Regions from separate parts of the Vibrio tasmaniensis genome, predicted to be linked through region 1. Evidence: predicted binding sites of a transcription regulator. Region 1 holds the regulator's gene; the other holds the start of a gene.
The links. Region 1 encodes PurR, which represses purine synthesis genes. Its sites were predicted from a motif close to TNANGNAAACGTTTNCNTNA; they were not measured.
Positions count from the first base shown of each region.

Region 2: a site for PurR is predicted at 2,721-2,740, ahead of purT (formate-dependent phosphoribosylglycinamide formyltransferase). Genes of this name have one in related genera too.

Region 1 covers NZ_AP025510.1:1,185,362-1,189,870, forward strand. Annotated here, with positions in the region: gene OCV44_RS05540 (TVP38/TMEM64 family protein) at 1-423, opposite strand, end outside; gene OCV44_RS05545 (TfoX/Sxy family DNA transformation protein) at 578-1,168, opposite strand; cyclic di-GMP riboswitch class I at 1,296-1,381, opposite strand; gene purR (HTH-type transcriptional repressor PurR) at 1,552-2,556, opposite strand; gene torD (molecular chaperone TorD) at 2,875-3,522, opposite strand; gene torR (two-component system response regulator TorR) at 3,810-4,509, shown strand, end outside.
Region 2 covers NZ_AP025510.1:1,445,397-1,449,905, forward strand. Annotated here, with positions in the region: gene OCV44_RS06600 (RelA/SpoT domain-containing protein) at 1-372, opposite strand, end outside; gene OCV44_RS06605 (thiopurine S-methyltransferase) at 696-1,349, shown strand; gene purT (formate-dependent phosphoribosylglycinamide formyltransferase) at 1,480-2,655, opposite strand; gene cdd (cytidine deaminase) at 2,822-3,709, opposite strand; gene OCV44_RS06620 (LrgB family protein) at 3,995-4,509, opposite strand, start outside.

The DNA.
Region 1 (4,509 bases):
GGGAATTAGACGCAGAGAAAACAAGTAAAATGCGCCGTCTTTTTCAACGCCTTTATTGATGGTGGCTAGCTTGTCACCAAACTTGGTTTGGATCCAGTCACGTAACAAGTAACGGCTACTTAAGAAGGCGAGGGTTGCACCAATGGCACTCGCGAAAGACACCAGTAGTAAGCTGTTCCAGAAACCAAACAGCGCAGCCCCTAACAGCGTAACAACGGCAGCGCCAGGAATTGAGAAAGCCGTAATCATGACATACGCGACAAAGTAAATAGCGGCAGCGGCAATGAAATTGCTCTCGATGTAGTCATTTAAAACAGCTTGTTGGGCTTTTGCATTTTCAAGCGTGAGGTACTGGCCAAAATTGACGCCTAACAAGACGATGGTTATGACCAACACAACACCCAATATCATTTTCTTACTCATTGGTACTTCCTCTAAATTTTCAATGCATACCATTAGTTTTTCAATGTATACCATTAGTATAGATAGACAGGCAAAGCATAGGATAACTTTCACCAGATATAAAAAAAGCCGCAAAAATGCGGCTTAGTTATCTAGATAATTTGCACTGACAATGTTAGTTGACGCTATTGATAAGCTCTTCACGACGTTGCTGCGGTATAACAGACCAATGTGTACCATTGATCGCGCCTTCTAGTGCCCACAGCAGTTCAATACTGACAGAAGACGCATGCGATTCTTTGATGGCGTTAAATGCGTTTACAGAGCCAGATTCATATAAACGTTCTACAGAATCAATTCCTGCCTTTTTCAACATCCGCTCAGTGGCGAGTCGAAGATTAGGCAGATCTTTGAGTCGAGTTGGTTTAGCAGAAGATTGTTCAGCTTTCTCTTCTTTAGCAAAACCTAGAGACGTAGTCGCAAGCTGCAAGATTTTTTCTTGGTCTTGCCATAAGCTCTCAGGTAAAGCGAAATATTTAGTAACGACAGGGAAACCACGTTTTTTGTAGACGTAAGGTTGAAACCCTTGTTGTTCGAATTGTTGTGTTGTGCATTTGTCAGCTCGTATATGCAACTGGTCATTCACAACCAGGGCAAACATTGTGTCATCAGCAAAAAGCCCGAATCCACCAAACATTGAGCGTGACTTAATTTTTCCTAGGGGCTCAAATAATTTCATTGAGTCCTTTAGTATCGGTTTATCCATGTTATTTATCTCGGTGTATTTGAACTACGCCACCAAATAAGCAGGTCCGAGAGATTAGCAAAATGTTGCAATTAAATTGTCAATAGGCTGTAAATTACTAAAGTATTAGTAGTTACTGCATTTTGCCATCGGTAACCCCGCTACCATACCAACGAGTGGTTTAGGCCGGAAGCTTTGCGTCCCACTTTTTCAAGTGGTTTGCCCTGTGCGTGACTGGGTTATTAGAATAAAGTTTTTGTTGAATTAGGCTCACACTTCTTATTTCAAAATGTGACGTTGCTTCAATTAATGATCTTTGAATTATGCATGCAAGTGCACTTTGTTTGTTGAGAAAAAAAACGCACCTAAAGGTGCGCTTGATTAAACTAAACTCATTACATCAATTAATTTAACGTTTTAACTGTACTTCGCTCAACAATTTCAGGGTGCATTTCGAAGACGCGTTTTTCGTGGTCTTTGTCTTTTATACGCTCTAGTAGTATTTCGAATGCATTTTTACCAACACGGCGCTTAGGTTGGTGAACCGTCGTTAACGGTGGAGAGAAGTATTCAGCCAATTCTATGTTGTCGTAACCGATCACTGAGATATCTTCAGGAATACGAATTCCTTTTTCTTGCAATCGGCTCATCAAGCCTAATGCCATGGTGTCGTTAAAACAGAATACAGCAGTAGGGCGATCTTCCATCTCGATGATTTGGTCGGCAGCAATTACAGCTGTGTCACACTCAAAGTTGCCTTCAATGATCATATTATCATCACCGGCAATCTTTGCTTCATTGAGTGCGCGTTTGTAACCGGCGATGCGCTCAACACATGCTGCTTTGTCTAAGTGGCCACTTAAACATGCGATCTTGGAGTGACCGCGCTCAATAAGGTATTTGGTTGCTAGGTAGCCACCTTCTTCAGAGTTATCGATGATCTTATCAGCCTGAGAGCTTTCAGGGCCCCAGTCCATGATAACTTTAGGGATGTCTGCGTGACGGTCTAACATCTCTCTTAGTTCTTCAGTTAGGTCAGAACACATAACTAAGATGCCATCTACACGTTTCTCTGCAAGCATGCGAATGTAGTCACGTTGCTTTTCGTAGATACCGCCCGTATTACACAAAATCAAAGTGTAACCTTGACGGTAGCAGTAGCTCTCAACACCATCAATAACTTCAGAGAAGAACAGATTGGTTGATTGAGTCACTAACATACCGATAGTGCGTGTTGTATTGCACTTCAGACTACGAGCAACGGCACTTGGCGCATAGTTAAGTTCGTCTACGGCTTTATTAACTTTTTCTTGAGTCGCTTCAGCAACAAAGCGAGTTTTGTTGATTACGTGAGAAACGGTTGTTGTTGATACGCCGGCTAAGCGTGCGACATCTTTTATAGTGGCCATGTTTTTATCCTAATTAGAAGCTACTTTCCCAAAGTACGGAATGAAGTAGCCGTTAAGCTACCTAACTAAGAGCTTAAATTTGTAGGGCTCTTTGGGTACTAAAGTGCTAAAAAACAAAAAACCGCTATTGAGCGGCTTGTATTAACACCAAAATGCTCTGAACTTTACTAAGTGTAGCATTTCGTGAATGTTTCATATTTTATCGTTTGCGGTCACAATTTTAGACTGACTAGAAATTACTCGCAATAAAATTCACCCAGAAATCCGGGTGAATGGTCACAATTCTATTGAATTTATTTATCGATTCGTCAAAAAAGCTTATTCGCCAGCTAGGTATTGAGTGTCCAGTTTACAGAATGCCAATAGCAGAGATGAGACTGAAGCGTAGAAACCGAATGGGTCAACGTCATGACATTTAACGTTGAACTTTGGTACCCAAGTAAGCAGTTGCTGTTCGATAAATTGTTGTTGAACTGCGAAGGATTTTTCTAGTTCTTCTTCAAGCTCGGTTTCGTTCGAACGAATGATGAGATTACCTAGAAAGTCGAGTTCGATAGCAATGTGATCAGCTGGCTCTTTTAGGTCTTGGTTAACCACTAAGTTGTGTTTAGCCATGATCTCTTCCATATCTTTTGCTGGCTTATCGTTTAAAAGGCCAGTCTTGCCGATATACATAGAAGCGTAAGGAAGTGCGCCATGTTTATCTGTTTTTAAGAACAAGTCACAGAAGTCAGCAGACAATTCTAATTGAGCATCTTCACGTGTTTGTAGACGGTTTAGTGCATCCACTAAGCTATCAATCGCCGGCTTTAGTGTTTCATTTTCGCCTAAGCCTGTAAGGAAAGAACGAATTTCAACAGAGTGGTAGTGATCAAGTTCTTCTTGAGTGAGCTCTTTAGCGAACAAGCGTGATAGCCACCAGTATATTTCTGCTCTTTGCTCGTTGAACGCTTTCGTATCTTTCATTTCTTAGATCCTGATTGAGTCTTGTGGTGTGTGTATACCGAGCATCGTCAAGTGATTTGGGTATAGGTACACCAAGGCTGAATAACAAGGTTATTTGCGAAACGCAAAGTGACTCGTTAGTAGTAATACCTATATTGAATTGCGATGGGCGACAAATAGCAAGGTTTAAGATTGTCTTGTATCAAAAAAAAATCATGTTTCTGGCTTTTATCTTCTGTAGTACTAGAATTGTTACGAGTTATGAATAGAATGGTCAATGAAACTATTAAATAAGAAAAGTGGTGTAGATGAGCTATCACGTATTAGTCGTAGAAGATGATGTGGTAACCCGCAGTAAACTGGTTGGATATTTCCAGAATGAAGGTTACACAGTGAGCGAAGCTGAAAGCGGTGCTCAAATGAGAAAAATGTTAGAAGAAAATAACGTTGACCTCATTATGTTAGACATCAACTTGCCAGGCGAAGATGGATTGATGCTAACTCGCGAATTACGCAGTCAATCAGACATTGGCATAATTTTAGTTACTGGACGCACGGATAGCATTGACAAGATCGTTGGCCTTGAAATGGGCGCTGATGATTACGTTACTAAACCTTTCGAACTTCGCGAGTTGTTGGTTCGAGTTAAAAACCTCTTGTGGCGCATTTCGGCGGCTCGTAAGACAGCAGCGGTTGCGGTAGAAGAAGCAGGAGACGAATCTGTGGTTCGTTTTGGTGAGTGGACGTTTGATATACCTCGCCGTGCATTAAGTAAGAATAACGAGCCGGTGAAATTGACCAAAGCGGAATATGAACTGTTGGTTGCGCTCTCTTCTTACCCTAACCAAGTTTTAAGTCGTGAACGTATCTTGAATATGATCAGCCATCGAGTGGACGCGCCGAATGACCGCACTATCGATGTATTAATTCGCCGTATGCGTGCAAAAATGGAGTTTGATCCTAAGAACCCACAAATTTTTGTGACGGTTCACGGTGAAGGTTACATGT
Region 2 (4,509 bases), 260 kb from region 1:
TGTCACATCACCATCAAGCTCAAGGGCGATTTTTTCTTCTGCACGAGCTTGAGATTTAACGCCAGCAAATAGCACTTCAGAATTGGTGAGTAGGGCAGTACTTTTACAGATAGTTTCTAGTTCAGCTTGGCCTTGATGCGCCTTGCTGTACAGAATATCGAAGTCGGTGTAAGGCTGAGTCGGGCGTGAGTCGAAGGCTTTGATGCCGTAGAGGCCGCTCAAACTATGACGGAATACATTTGATGAAACTTGGTTTTGCGCAGGAGTGCGCGTTTGATCAGTCGAACTTGTTGAAACAGGTGCTGCTGCGAATGCAGGCGCTCGGCTCAATACCAATAGCATTAGGGCCGTCGTGCGGAGAAATACACTCATTCAAACTCCAAAATACAAGGTTACAAAAACGGGAAGTCAAAAGGGGTAACCAGTAACGCATAAGAGTAAAAACAGTTTAACTAAACTCACTATATATTAAATGGGGCTAGCTAAGACAGAAACCAACTCTAACGTTTAATATTGCTTTAAAATGTGAAGATATAGACAAATAATCCAACCGTTAGTTCCGCAATTATCAGAACTTTGAACTTAGCCAGTTTCTGATTTTATCGAAACCAATGTGGTACTTTAAACCAAGCTAAGGTTGCTCTTACCTCTCTATACTGTACCCTTGCATTATGACTGTTTAACATGAACGAAAGATGAATAATCCTGAATTTTGGCACAATAAATGGGCAGCCAACCAAATTGGTTTCCACCTTGAAGATGTAAATCCACTTCTGATTAAATTTTGGGAAAAGACGGAGCCTAGTTACGAGAAGAGTGTGTTTGTGCCTCTTTGTGGCAAAAGTGAAGACCTGATTTGGCTAGCGACCAAGCATGAAGAGGTTCAAGGTGTCGAATTAAGCCAGATCGCGGTTCGCGCATTTTTTGCAGAGCACCTTTACACCCCGACTGTGACTCAAATCAGTGGTCAGCACGAGTTGTACCAATTCGATGAGCTTAACGTTTACACGGGTGATTATTTCACCGCGCCCATTCGGCCAGTCGACATCATTTATGATCGAGCTTCTTTGGTGGCTTTACCTGCTGAGATACGCGTGCAATATGTAGAGCGTTTGAAGCAACTGTTAAAGCCTGGCGGCAAGATCTTGTTGGTTACATTGGATTACGACCAAAGCGAGATGGCCGGGCCTCCGTTTAGCGTACCTAAGTTAGAAATCGATCAGTTGTTCGCGGGATACAAAATCACATTGTTGAATCAAGATATCGCAGACGATGAACATCCGAAGATTGCTAAGAAAGGTTTGTCTCGATTCAGTGAAGAAGTGTATTTGATTGAGTCTGACGCTTAAGTTCAGTGAGCTTTCAAGCGAAAAGACCGCTCAAATAAAAAAGAAGACACCAACAACAAGACGGGCTCGATAGCCCGTCTTTTTTATTGTTCAAATCTGAAGTTGTGATTGTTCAGAATGAAATCGCTGGTTAGTAAATTACTTTTACTTTAGAAGCACTCTCAATTGCATCTTCAATCGCTGTCTCGGTGCTGTTACGACGAGTAAGCGCCACACCTAAACGACGGCGACCATCGATATCAGGTTTACCAAACAGGCGAACTTGCGTTTGTGGTGCGTCTAGAGCCTCTGTAAGACCTTCAAAACGAATGTTGTTCGAAGTGCCTTGACCTAAGATAACCGCAGATGCACATGGGCCGTATTGCGTGATTGATTTGATTGGCATACCCGTAAACGCGCGTACGTGTAGTGCAAATTCCGATGAATCTTGAGACATCAATGTTACTAAGCCAGTATCGTGTGGGCGAGGGGACACTTCGTTGAAGATAACGTGATCGCCTTTAACAAACAGCTCTACGCCGAAAATACCGTGACCACCTAGTGCGTTAACTACTTGTTCAGCCGTGTATTGAGCAGCTTTAAGTGCGTTGTCTGACATCACTTGTGGCTGCCATGATTCACGGTAATCACCATCTTCTTGACGGTGGCCGATTGGTGCACAGAAATGAACGCCGTCGACTGCGCGAACGGTTAGAAGCGTGATTTCGTAATCAAAATCGATGAAGCCTTCAACGATCACACGACCGGCACCAGTACGACCACCTTCTTGTGCGTAGTCCCAAGACTTCTGAATGTCTTCTTGTGTTTTGATAACACTTTGGCCTTTACCTGAAGAACTCATTACTGGCTTAACAACGCAAGGCATGCCCACGAATTCAATAGCGGCAGCAAAGTCTTCAAAGGTGTCTGCAAAGCGATAAGGAGAAGTGCTCAATTTTAGCTCTTCAGCAGCTAGGCGACGGATACCTTCGCGGTTCATCGTTAGCTTCGTCGCATTTGCAGTGGGAACGACATTTAAGCCTTGTGCTTCTAGCTCTACCAACTTGCTGGTGGCAATAGCTTCAATTTCAGGAACCACATAATCTGGCTTTTCTAGTTCAATGATCGCTTGAAGTGCATCACCGTCTAACATGTCTAAAACATGGCTACGATGCGCAACTTGCATCGCTGGTGCGTCTGCGTAACGGTCACATGCAATAACTTCCAAGCCTAAACGTTGGCACTCGATAGCAACTTCTTTACCGAGTTCACCTGAACCTAATAGAAGCACACGAGTAGCATTTTCACGAGTAGCAGTACCAAACATAGAAATTCCTTCCGATCTTTTGAACGATTGATTGAAAACGGGGTGATCATACTTATTTCAATGATAAAAGCAAACGTTTGCGCGGTTGTTGCGTTAATTACAGGCATAAAAAAAGCAGCTCTGTAAAATGGAGCTGCTTCTTTAAAACTTTGTTAATTATATGTACTTAGATTGCTAAGTAAGTCACTGGTATGTCGGGATTAATCGCTTCCAACGTAGACTGCGTATCCGCTAGGTGACTGATGCTACCTTCGGCAATTTCAACCAAGGCGGCACTTTCAATTTGTTCAAAATCGAAGCTAGCCAGTTTAAGTTGAATCAACGCCACTTGTAGAGGTGGTAGGCTAGGGTTGAACGCTGCGTTTTCTGCGTAAGCACCCGTGAAAATCTCACCTGACGTCAGTTGTAGTGAAACACCACTTAGGTTTTTGGTGTAAGGAGCATGGCTGCGGTTTAGTGCTGCTAGTGCTTCTACAACAATAGGCGTTGTTTCTTCAGTCGTGTGCTGATGATCAAGCTTAGTCATTAGGCCAGTCGTCACACCTAAATCAGCAGGGCCGAACGAGTCTGGCAGGTATTCTTGCAGAGACATTTCATCACGTTGTGGAAGCTGAACTTTAAGCTCTTTCGCAGTGGTCAGTTCGTTCATGAACTGACGACAGTGACCACAGGGGCTGAAATTGATCGTGATATCGGAGATACCTTGTTCGCCTTTCATCCAAGCATGGCTGATTGCAGATTGCTCAGCGTGAACGGTTTGACCAAGTTGAGCACCAGCGATTTCAAGGTTTGCACCAAAATACAGAGTGCCAGACAAACCACGTACGATTGCACCAACATAAAAGTCAGATAACGGCGCGTAAGAATACGCAGCGGCAAAAGGAAGTAGCGCAATACGTAGCTCGTCATCCGCTAAACCACTTGCTTGCAGTAGGCTAGCAAATTGTTCTGGAGACAATGTCGCGTCAAAGTTGTCTGCTAATACGATGTCACTCAAAAGTGCTTTGATTGCTGTTGGAGCACTTTCCAGCGCCAGGGTAATACGACTGTTCATGTTGAATCCTTAATTGACCTTAGGCTTTAAGTTTATGCAATACTCAGGAATTTTCTGTGACAAATATCACTATTATATTGTTGCTGTTACATTGACTTGCATAGTTAGAGTGAGGTCACACTTGAAATCGATTGCAATAGCTATTTTTGCAGTTGATATCGCACTTATCGCCCGTAATAGAGCGTAACTAGTCTGCTATTACTAACTAAATGTGAGAAAAAAGCCCAAGCAGGCACTGAAATCAACAGTATTCTGGTTGGGCTGAATCGTGTGATGAGGTTTTAGTTAAGAATAGAACCAAACCACGAGCGAAAATATACTCGGAGCAATGATTGAGGTAATGACGCCACAAAGCACAAGCGCTAGAGAGCTGAATGCAGCATCTTCCTGATTCTTTTCAGCGCATGTCGCAGTACCTAAAGCGTGAGACACAGTACCCATGGTTAAACCACGTGCGATAGGGTTTTTAATGCCAATGAGATTGTAGATTGGGTAAGCAAAGATTGCCCCAAATAGACCAACAATCAATACCAGTATTGCCGCAATCGCTGCTTCACCACCTAAATGGCTAGACACTTCCATAGCAATTGGCGTGGTGACTGACTTGCCTAATAAACTCGCAATCAAACTTAAGTCCGCTTTAAAAGCCACGGCGATTAATGCTGTCGTTGTCATCGACATCACACTGCCTAGCGTGCAAGCGAAGGTAATGATTCGCCAGTTTGCTCTGATTTGAGGTAGCTGTTCGTAAAGCGGGTAAGCAAGGGCAACAACCGCAGGCTGCAGCATGTAGGTAATCC